DNA from 3 places in the Janibacter hoylei PVAS-1 genome. Region 2 is predicted to be linked to each of the others. Evidence: riboswitches for the same ligand, from Rfam matches in the RefSeq annotation. Region 2 holds a riboswitch; each other region holds the start of a gene.
What was found. A riboswitch is a leader RNA that binds a small molecule or an ion and turns the genes downstream of it on or off. The one in region 2 is predicted to bind S-adenosylmethionine.
Positions count from the first base shown of each region.

Region 1: another riboswitch for S-adenosylmethionine. It lies ahead of CWN80_RS05755 (OsmC family protein); the one in region 2 lies ahead of ssuE (NADPH-dependent FMN reductase).
Region 3: another riboswitch for S-adenosylmethionine. It lies ahead of metX (homoserine O-acetyltransferase MetX); the one in region 2 lies ahead of ssuE (NADPH-dependent FMN reductase).

Region 1 covers NZ_PIPF01000005.1:116,772-120,039, reverse strand. Annotated here, with positions in the region: gene ppk2 (polyphosphate kinase 2) at 56-946, shown strand; gene yczE (membrane protein YczE) at 1,173-1,859, shown strand; SAM riboswitch class IV at 1,898-2,012, shown strand; gene CWN80_RS05755 (OsmC family protein) at 2,045-2,512, shown strand; gene CWN80_RS05750 (SelB domain-containing protein) at 2,534-3,268, opposite strand, start outside.
Region 2 covers NZ_PIPF01000007.1:355,410-358,677, forward strand. Annotated here, with positions in the region: gene CWN80_RS08560 (ABC transporter ATP-binding protein) at 1-305, opposite strand, end outside; gene CWN80_RS08565 (ABC transporter substrate-binding protein) at 302-1,345, opposite strand; gene ssuE (NADPH-dependent FMN reductase) at 1,345-1,944, opposite strand; SAM riboswitch class IV at 2,253-2,369, opposite strand; gene CWN80_RS08575 (class II 3-deoxy-7-phosphoheptulonate synthase) at 2,754-3,268, opposite strand, start outside.
Region 3 covers NZ_PIPF01000002.1:120,073-123,340, reverse strand. Annotated here, with positions in the region: gene CWN80_RS02845 (universal stress protein) at 1-203, opposite strand, end outside; gene metX (homoserine O-acetyltransferase MetX) at 252-1,436, opposite strand; SAM riboswitch class IV at 1,450-1,560, opposite strand; gene CWN80_RS02835 (DUF4192 domain-containing protein) at 1,633-2,691, opposite strand; gene CWN80_RS02830 (YkvA family protein) at 2,778-3,182, opposite strand.

The sequences.
Region 1 (3,268 bases), on a different contig from region 2:
GTTCGCGTCGTCTGGTGTCCACCTTCCGTCAACCTGACCTTGGTATCCATGACCCATGCAGCAGAACCTCCGCGAGTACATCGACCGGCTCACGGTCGAGGGCTACACCGTGCGTGACGACCAGGGCGACGACCCGATGCTCATCGCCCCCGACGGCAAGGCCGTCGAGACCTGGCGGGAGAACTACCCGTACGACGAGCTCATGGAGCGCGAGGAGTACGACGTCCAGAAGTACCTGCTGCAGATCGAGCTGCTGAAGTTCCAGTACTGGGCGCAGGACACGGGGCGCAAGTTCGTCGTGCTCTTCGAGGGCCGCGACGCCGCGGGCAAGGGCGGGACGATCAAGCGCTTCACCGAGCACCTCAACCCGCGAGGCGCCCGCGTCGTCGCCCTGACCAAGCCCTCGGAACGAGAGCTCGGGCAGTGGTACTTCCAGCGCTACATCCAGCACCTGCCGACGAGCGGCGAGATCGTCCTCTTCGACCGCTCCTGGTACAACCGCGCGGGCGTCGAGCGGGTCATGGGATTTTGCAGCGACGAGCAGTACGAGAGCTTCATGGACCAGGCCCCGAAGATCGAGCGGATGCTCGCCGACGCCGGGGTGCACGTCACCAAGCTGTGGTTCTCGGTGACCCAGCAGGAGCAGCGCACCCGCTTCGCCATCCGCCAGATCGACCCGGTGCGCCGGTGGAAGCTCTCCCCGATGGACCTCGAGAGCCTCGACAAGTGGGAGGCCTACACCGAGGCCAAGGAGGAGATGTTCCGCCGCACGGACACCCGCCACGCGCCGTGGACGGTCATCAAGTCCAACGACAAAAAGCGCGGCCGGATCAACGCGATCCGCTTCTTCCTCAACCAGTTCGACTACGAGGGCAAGGACTCGCAGGTCGTCTTCACGCCCGATCGCAAGGTCGTCTCCCGAGGCCGCAAGACCGAGGGCGACTGATGCCACCCGGTCCCTGAGCGGGTCCCACGTTCCGCGTGGGCGGTCGCTCAGCGACCGTCTCGAAGGTGGTCCCTGAAGAGGTCGCTCAGCGACCGTCTCGAAGGTGGTCCCTGAGGAGGTCGCTCAGCGACCGTCTCGAAGGTGGTCCCTGAGGAGGTCGCTCAGCGACCGTCTCGAAGGGCCGGCAAAGGTCGACATCGTGGCCGCCCGGGTGCAGGGTGACCCCGTGACCAAGGATGCTGCCACCCGCCTGCCCCACGGCCGGGCCCTCGCCGACATCGGCCCGATCGAGCAGCTGCGCGCCGGCCGCCTCGGCGTGCGCCTGCCGCTCCTGCTCGCCGGGCTCTTCCTCTACGGGGCGTCCATGGCGATGGTCCTGCGCGCGACCCTGGGGCAGATCCCGTGGGACGTGCTGCACGTCGGCGTCTCGCACCACATCCCGCTGAGCTTCGGCACGATCGTCATCGGCGTCTCGCTGCTCGTGCTGCTCGGCTGGATCCCCCTGCGGCAGAAGCCCGGTCTGGGCACGATCGGCAACGCCCTGCTCATCGGTCCGTCGGCCGACCTCGTGCTGTCGATCCTCGACGAGCCGTCCGGCACGGTCTGGCGGGTCGTCCTGCTGCTCGGCGGCGTGGTGCTCAACGGCGTCGCGACGGGCATGTACATCGGGTCGCAGTTCGGCCCCGGCCCGCGCGACGGTCTGATGACCGGCCTGGCTCGCATCACCGGTGGTTCGATCCGGGGCGTGCGCACCGGCATCGAGGTCGCCGTGGTCGCCGTCGGCTGGCTGCTGGGCGGCACCGTCGGGGTCGGCACGATCCTCTACGCCGTGGCCATCGGGCCGCTGGCACAGCTCTTCCTGCCGCTCTTCACGGTTGAGCTCGGGCGCCCCGTCCCACCCTCCAATACATAACTGGACATTATGGATCGGATCATGTCACGTTATGGGTAGGTCATGAGTCCCAGCGCGAAGCCCCGGCTGGCTGGGCGGCAACCCTCCTCCCTTCGGTGGGGTGCCCCGGGTGAGGACCTGGGCGCGGTCGACCGACCGGGCCAAGCGAGGGGCGTTGCCGCCCCGTGACCCACACAGGAGCACCCATGTCCGCCACCGCATCGACCGTCCTCACCTCGAGCGTGCAGGGCCGCCTCGTCACCGGGACCGAGGTCGCGATCACCTCCCGCCAGCACGAGTTCACCATCGACGAGCCGGAGAGCCTCGGCGGCGCCGACCGGGGCGCAAACCCGATCGAGCACCTGCTCGCCGCCCTCGCATCGTGCACCGTCATCAGCTACCAGGTCTGGGCCGGCAAGCTCGGCATCGCGGTCGACTCCATCGACGTCGACCTCGAGGGCACGATCGACCTCGCCGGGTTCTTCGGCACCGACGAGACCGTGCGCCCCGGCTTCCAAGGGATCGAGCTAGGAATCCGGGTCGCCGGCCCGGCGAGCGAGGCGGACTACCGCCGCCTCGAGCAGGCCGTCGCCGAGCACTGCCCCGTCCTCGACAACCTGACGCTGGGCGTGCCGGTCACGACGTCCCTCGAGGTGGCTCCCGCCGCTGCCTGAGGGCCACGCCGGGGCTACTTACTATCGCGCGACCTCGCGCAGCGATCCGTCGACCCGTCGGGTCCAGCCACGTGAGTCGAGGTGCTCGAGCAGCGGCACGGCCACCCGGCGGGTCGTGCCGAGCGCCTGCCGGGCGGCGCTCAGGGTGAAGGGCTGCTCCAGCCCCGCCAGCACCCGCATCGCCCGGGCCGGACCGTCGGGCAGCAGCACGACGTCGTCGGGCAGTCGCAGCAGCCGCCCGAGGCGCGCGGCCGCGGCGAGCTCAGCAGGCCCTAGGCCGAGGTCGTCGAGGTCGCCCCGTTCCGGTGCATCGAAGGGGGAGTCCCGCAGCCTCCCTTCGACCGCCGCGACCCCCACCCCCGCGGGACCGAGGCCGGCCGCGGACGGATCGTGGACCCGGCCGCCGGTGATCGTCAGGTCGGTGCCCGAGACGAGGCTGCGGACGAGCTCGGGGCCGAGCGGCGCAGGGAGGTGCTCCGGCAGCAGCAGTGCCCTGGCGGCCTCGGCGACGGGCATCCCTGCGCTCAGGCGATCGGCACCGTGGTGGGCGGCGACCGACTCGACGAGCTCGGCTCGCCATGACTCCCAAGCCCGGGAGTCGACCAGCCAGTCGCCCTGCCGCACAGCGGTGCTCGGCACCGGCAGGCCCAGTCGTTCGAAAGTGGCGACGCGATCTGCCGACCGGGAGCGCAGACGGGTCGTCGCGAGATCACCTCCGGCCAGGGCCTCGGTGCGGCGGGCGGCGGCACCGCGTCG
Region 2 (3,268 bases):
AGCGCCGTGCGCCAGGGGAAGAGGGCGTACTGCTGGAAGACGATCCCGCGGTCGAGACCCGGTCCGGTGACGGCCTCGCCGTCGACGAGGACCTCGCCGCTCGTCGGGGTGCTCAGCCCGCCGAGCAGGTCGAGCAGGGTGGTCTTGCCCGACCCGCTCGGTCCGACGAGGGTGAGGAACTCCCCTGCCGGGACGGTGAGGCTGATGTCCTCGACGGCCCGCAGCACGCTCGCGCGCGGCTGGTCCTTCGTCGGGCGGACGACGAACTCCTTGGTGACGTGGCGCAGCTCGATGCTCGAGGTCACTTCGTCCCCTCCTTGGCCAGGTCGTTGTACTCGTTGGTGTAGATCGACGCCGGGTCGAGGTCTGCCTGGTCGACGATCCCGGTGCTCTCCAGCCAGGCCGCCCACTGGGTGAAGTCCTCGTCGGAGACCGCCCCGCCCTTCGCCGGGACACCGGTGCTCTTCCAGAAGCGGACGTTGTCGGTGCTCTCGTTGCGGTCGCGGCCCTCGATGATCCGCTCGAAGCGCGCGTGGACGGTGGCGCGGGGTGTCCTGCGGGCCCACTCGATCGCCTTGGCGACACCGGTGGTGAACTCGCGGACGGCGTCCGGGTGCTGGTCGATGAAGTCGTCACGCAGCACGTACTGGCCGCCGTTGAGCTCGTGACCGAGCACCTCGGTGTCGCGCACGAGCTCGCGGATGTCGGGCTGCGAGAGCGCCCGGTCCTGCAGGACCCCGCCGAGGGCACCGACGTCGATCTGCCGGCGGCGGATGGCCTCCTCGGTGTCGTTGGGTGGCAGGACGACGAGCTGCACCTGGTCGATCTGCCGGCTGGTGAGGCCGGCCGTGGTCAGCCAGGTCTCGATGAAGGCCTCGGCGTGGGCCCCCAGCGTGTTGACGGCGATCTTCTTGCCGACGAGGTCCTTGGGCCTGCGGATTCCGCTGTCCTTGCGGACGTAGAGGCCCTGGTAGGACTTCTTGTCCGAGCCGTAGTAGTTGATGACCGCGGTGATCGGCGACCCGGCCTGCGCGAGCTTGACGATCGCTCCGGAGAATGCGCCACCGACATCGGTCTGCCCGGTCGCGACGGACTGGATGTCCTGTGGCCCGCTCACCGTCGCGCCGACGTACTCGAGGTCGATGGTCGGGAAGTAGCCGAGGTCGTCGGCCAGTTCGGGGAAGGTGACGTTGTTGGCGCTGCCCTGGTATCGGAAGGTCACGCGGCCCCCGGGCCCGGTGCCTGCGGCATCGCTCGTGGGCAGGGTGCAGCCGGCGAGGGCGGAGGTCGTCGCGATCCCGGCGAGGCCGAGCAGGACGGAGCGGCGTGAGGTGTGGGTGCTCATCAGGCCACCGCCACGGAGCGCGCGAGGAGGTCGCCGCGGTGGGCGGCCTCCGCGGCCGCGACGAGCGAGCGACCGGCGACGGCGTCGAGGAAGACGCGGGTCACCTCGGCCAGCGGGCCGGCGGCGGACTCGGCGATGCTCACCTCACCGCCGTCGTGTCGGGTGACCTCGGAGGCGAGGACGAACCACCCCGGCGTGATGGCGCTCGGCGCGAGGCTGGCGAGCACGGGGCGCAGGGCGTAGTCCACCGCGAGGACGTGGGCGGGGCTGCCGCCGGTGGCGATCGGCAGGACCACCTTGTCCTTGAGCCCGGTCTGCGGCAGCAGGTCGAGGAAGGCCTTGAGCAGGCCGCTGTACGCCGCCTTGTAGACCGGCGTCGAGACGATGACGGCATCGGCGCGGGCCAGGGTGCAGGCCGCGCGAGCGATGTCGTCGTCGTCCGTGTCGGCTCGCAGGAGCGGCTCGGCGGGCAGGTCCCGCAAGACGATCGGGGCGATGAGGTGACCGGCGCGCTGCACGCGGTGCGACAGGTCGCCGAGGACCGCCTCGGTCCGCGACGAGGTGGACGGACTGCTGGAGATGGTGGCGATGACAGCCATGGGGGTGCCTCTCTGTGGGCATGACGGATCGACGGTCGACGAAGGGGGTCTCGTCACCGGACCGGGGTTGGTGGGGGTGATGTCGCATTTCCCTAGGGAAACGCGCAGGTGGCGCCGCATTTCCCTAGGGAAATGCGCAGGTGGGGCCGTATTTCCCTAGGGAAATACGGGTTCAGGTCAGCGACAGAGCGCGCTGTTGACCCTCAGCAGGTCGACGTGGCGCCGCAGCGCCGGGCGCAGCGACCGCGGTGCGGTCCTGGCAGTGGTGCTCATGGGAGATCCCGTCTCTCGTCGGGAGGCCGGCGAGGGCCTCGCGCTTGCTCCGACCGGAAGTGACCGGAGCCAGGTCCTCACCCGGAGCACCCCACCGCGAGTTGGAGGGTTGCTGTCCAGCGAGCCGGGGCTTGACGCTGGAACTCGTGACCTGATGAAGAACCTACGCAGATCCATCTCCTACTGCAAGAGAAGGAGTTGCCTGTCTCGCGATCCGGACCCCACGAGTGCCCCTGTCCCCCAACGGGACCCAGCTGACTCGACAGGTGGTTGTGTGGTCAACCGGTAGCGCCGGGTGCCGGCAGCGCCCGGTGAGCGCCGCCGGCTCGCTGAACTCCCTGTTCAACACACAACCATCAGCAGGACGAAGGGGGCGCCGCCGCCAGCACGACGAAGGGTGGGGTCGACGCGACTCAAGGAAAAGTCCGGACTGCCTGCGCCCCGTGAGAGGCAGACCAAGCGGTCCGGACTTTCCCCCAGCGTCGACCCCACCCTTCGCCGGGCGGCCCGGTCTTCGGCAGGACGGACGAGAGGGCTCAGCCCTGGCTGAGCATCTCCGCCGTGAGGAAGGCCAGCTCGAGACTCTGCTGGTGGTTCAGGCGCGGGTCGCACACGCTCTCGTAGCGCTTGTTGAGGTCCTCGTCGAGGATCCGCTCGGCGCCGCCGAGGCACTCGGTGACGTCGTTGCCGGTGAGCTCGACGTGCAGACCGCCGGGGACGGTGCCGAGCGAGCGGTGCACCTCGAAGAAGCCGCGGACCTCGTCGACGACGTCCTCGAAGTCACGCGTCTTGAAGCCGGACGCCGACTCGAAGGTGTTGCCGTGCATCGGGTCGCAGATCCAGGTGACCATCGCCCCGGAGTCGCGGACTTTTTCGACGATGGCGGGCATCGCCTCGCGGATCTTGCCGGCACCCATGCGGGTGATGAAGGTCAGGCGGCCGGGCTCGCGGTGCGGGTCGAGCAGGTCGATGATCCGCAGCAGCTCGTCGGGGTCGGCCTTGTCGGAGACCTTCATGCCGATGGGGTTGCGGATCCGGCTGACGAAGTCGA
Region 3 (3,268 bases), on a different contig from region 2:
TCGACACCGGCCTCGTCGAGGCGGCTGCGGACCTGCTTGAGGTCCTCTTCGTTCTTGCGGGCGCTGTCGCCGCTCAGTCCGGCGCCACCGCGGTCGGAGTGGATGACGACGAGCTTGTCCTTGCGCAGACGGCACTCCTCGAAGGCTCGCTCCAGGGCGGCTTCGCCCTCCTTGGTGGACACGTACCCCACGACGATGGTCATCGTTGCTCCTCGACTGGCTAGTGCTGCTGGACGGGTCTTGGCCAGACGCTACACCGCACCGCCGTGACCTGTCTCACTCCGGCTCCTCGTGTCGACGAGGGGCCGTCCTGCGACGACCTGGCCCAGGAGCGCGGCCACCTGGTCGACCTCGGTGAGGAAGCCGTCGTGGCCGACGACGGAGCGGATCATCGCCTGCTCCGTGCCCGGTCGGGCCCGCGCGATCTCGTCCGAGAGCCGGGGCGGGTAGAGCCGGTCGGAGTCCACCGGGACGACGACGAGCCGGCCGGTGAAGGGGGCCAGCGCCGCCGCCATGCCACCCCGGTCGCGTCCGATGTCGTGGGAGTTCATCGCCTCGGACAGCACGATGTACGAGTTGGCGTCGAAGCGCGCCGCCAGCTTGCCCCCGTGATGGTCGAGGTAGCTCTCGACCGCGTAGCGCGGCCGGCCGCTCTCCCCCGGCGCCTCGTCCTGGACATCACGACCGAAGCGGTCGTGCAGCTCCATCTCGCTGCGGTAGGTGATGTGTGCGATCCGCCGCGCGATGCCCAGGCCGACCTCCGGGCCCTGCGGGTGCCCGTAGTAGTCGCCGCCGGCGAACCACGGGTCGTTGCGGATGGCGTGGATCTGCGTCTGGCTCCAGCCGATCTGCTCGGCCGTGGCGTAGGCGGTCGATGCGAGGCCCACCGCGGTACCGACCCGGTCCGGGTAGGAGGCGACCCACTCGAGCGTGCGCATGCCGCCCATCGAGCCACCGATGACGGTGTGCCAGCTCGGGATGTCGAGGGCGTCGGCAAGGCGCGCCTCGGCCGTCACCTGGTCGCGGATGGTCAGCCGCGGGAAGCGACTGCCCCACGGACGGCCGTCTGGTCCGGGGGACGCGGGGCCGGTGCTGCCCTGGCACCCACCGAGCACGTTGATCGCGATGACGAAGAAGTCGTCGGTGTCGAGGAGGGCGCCGGGCCCGACGAGCCCGGGCCACCATCCCGGTGTCGGGTGACCTTCGCCCGCAGGACCGACCACATGGCTGTCACCGGTGAGCGCGTGCTCGACGAGCACCGCGTTGTCGCGGGAGGGCGAGAGCCGTCCCCACGTCTCGTAGGCCAGGACGACGTCGGGCAGCACCTCGCCCGACTCGACGACGAGGTCACCGATGGGCTGGAAGAGGCGGTCGCCGGACGGGTGGTCGTCACGCCAGAGGGCAGAGGTGGTGGGCCGTGTGGTGGATACGCTCATGAGAGGGCTCCCGGGTCTCGCCTTGCCACATCACTCCGATGCGGCCGGGTCATCACCCGGGGCACCCCGTCGCGAGGAGGGTTGCCGGCCAGCTAGCCGGGGCTTGACGCTGACACTCATGACCTGGCGCCAACTCTAACCTCACTCGGGCGGCCGGATCGAGCCGGGTCCGCAGCGCGGACGAGGCCTGCTCCGGTCAGGCGACTCTGGGCGTCTCCCACAGCCGGACCCCGTGGGAGAGCAGCTCGAGCATGAGCCCCGCGAGCCGGTAGTCGGGGTCGACCTGCAGAGCCCGCTCGAGGCACACCCCCGTGACCGTGCCGTCGCCCGTCCACCACGCGAGGTGCGCCGCGCTGGTCAGCAGGGGTGGGGTGAGCTCGGCCGGGACGAGACGCGCCAGCTCGAGCAGCCGGGTGCGGACGGCGAGCACCCCGTCGCGGTGCTCCCCCACCTCCGGCACGAGCTCGTCGTCCCCGAGGACCCACGGGCACCACCTCGTGACCTCGAGCGCGAGCGAGATCCAGTGCTCGTCGACCCCCGTCAGGGGCATGGTCCCGGGACAGAGCACGGCGAGGAGGGCATCGCGCCACGGGACGAGCTGCAGTGACCTCGCGATCACCAGCAGGTCGCGGTCGGCCAGGTCGCCTACGGGCCGGGCCCCGGCGTCGGGGTCGAGCAGCCGGGTCCAGGCCGTGGCGATCTCCGGGACCCGGGGACGCACGCCCAGCGGGCTGGCCGCCACGGCCACGGCGGCCGCCCTCGTCTCGTCCCGCTCCGCGAGGACCCCCCGCACGAGGTGATCCCGACTGGGTACCGGGCAGACCCCCGCCTCGACGAAGGGAGCGACCGCCGGCACGTCCTCGGGTCGTGGGAGACGCAGGGCACGGCCCGCCCCCGGGCCGTCGACGGTGTGGCAGTGGCCGTCGCGGACGACGAGGTGCTGGTGCACCGGCAGCCCGGCCTCGAGAGCCGCCGCGGTCATCGCCGCTCGCAGGGCAAGGGACTGCCCTTCGTCGTCCTCGAAGGCCATGAGCAGCACGCTGCTCGCCCCCTCCCGGAGCGCGATGGCGACGGCCTCCGCGGCCACACGCCGAGCCACGTCCGGCTCGGCGACGAGGTCGTGCCGCTGGAGCAGACCGAGGCGCCGCTCGCGCATGAGCGTCAGGCAGACGGAGGGCCCGGGGTGGAACCCGAGCTGGTAGGGCATCAGGACGGCGAGCTCGGCGGCGTCGCGGGGTCTCACGATCTGTGTCATACACCGAATCTGGCCCCTGCCGACGCGCGCCGGCAGGGGCCAGTCGTGGCTGTGGAGGGCCGCTCGGACGCCTCCGGACCTGTGGATCAGTCGGGGACGACGTACGACGGGATCGGCTGCTCCCACTGCGGGGCGCCGTGGTGCGCACCGGCCGGGGCCGCGGTGGCGCCCTGCTCCCACGCGATGAAGTCCTCGGTCTCACGCACGAGGGTCGTCGCCAGCCACCCGATGACGAGCACGTCGTCGACGAGGCCGAAGGCGAGCAGCAGGCCCTCGGGGACGATGTCGACGGGCGAGACGACGTAGCCGACGCCGGCGAGCATCATGAGCAGCCGGGTCGAGCTCAGTCCGGTGTACTGGCCCGAGCGCACGGCGCGGATCATCCGCGGCACGGCGCGCAGTCGCTGCCACAGGGTCGGCCCGCCGGGACGGGTCGCGCTGCGGACGGCGGAGGCAAGGTGGGCGGCGTTGCGGACGCGGTGGGTGGCCATGGCGGTCTCCTCTGCTCGGGCGTCCCCGGTCCGGGCACGCTCCGCTGGATCCAACGTAGCGCGCCCGGCCGGGATTCCGTCAGGTG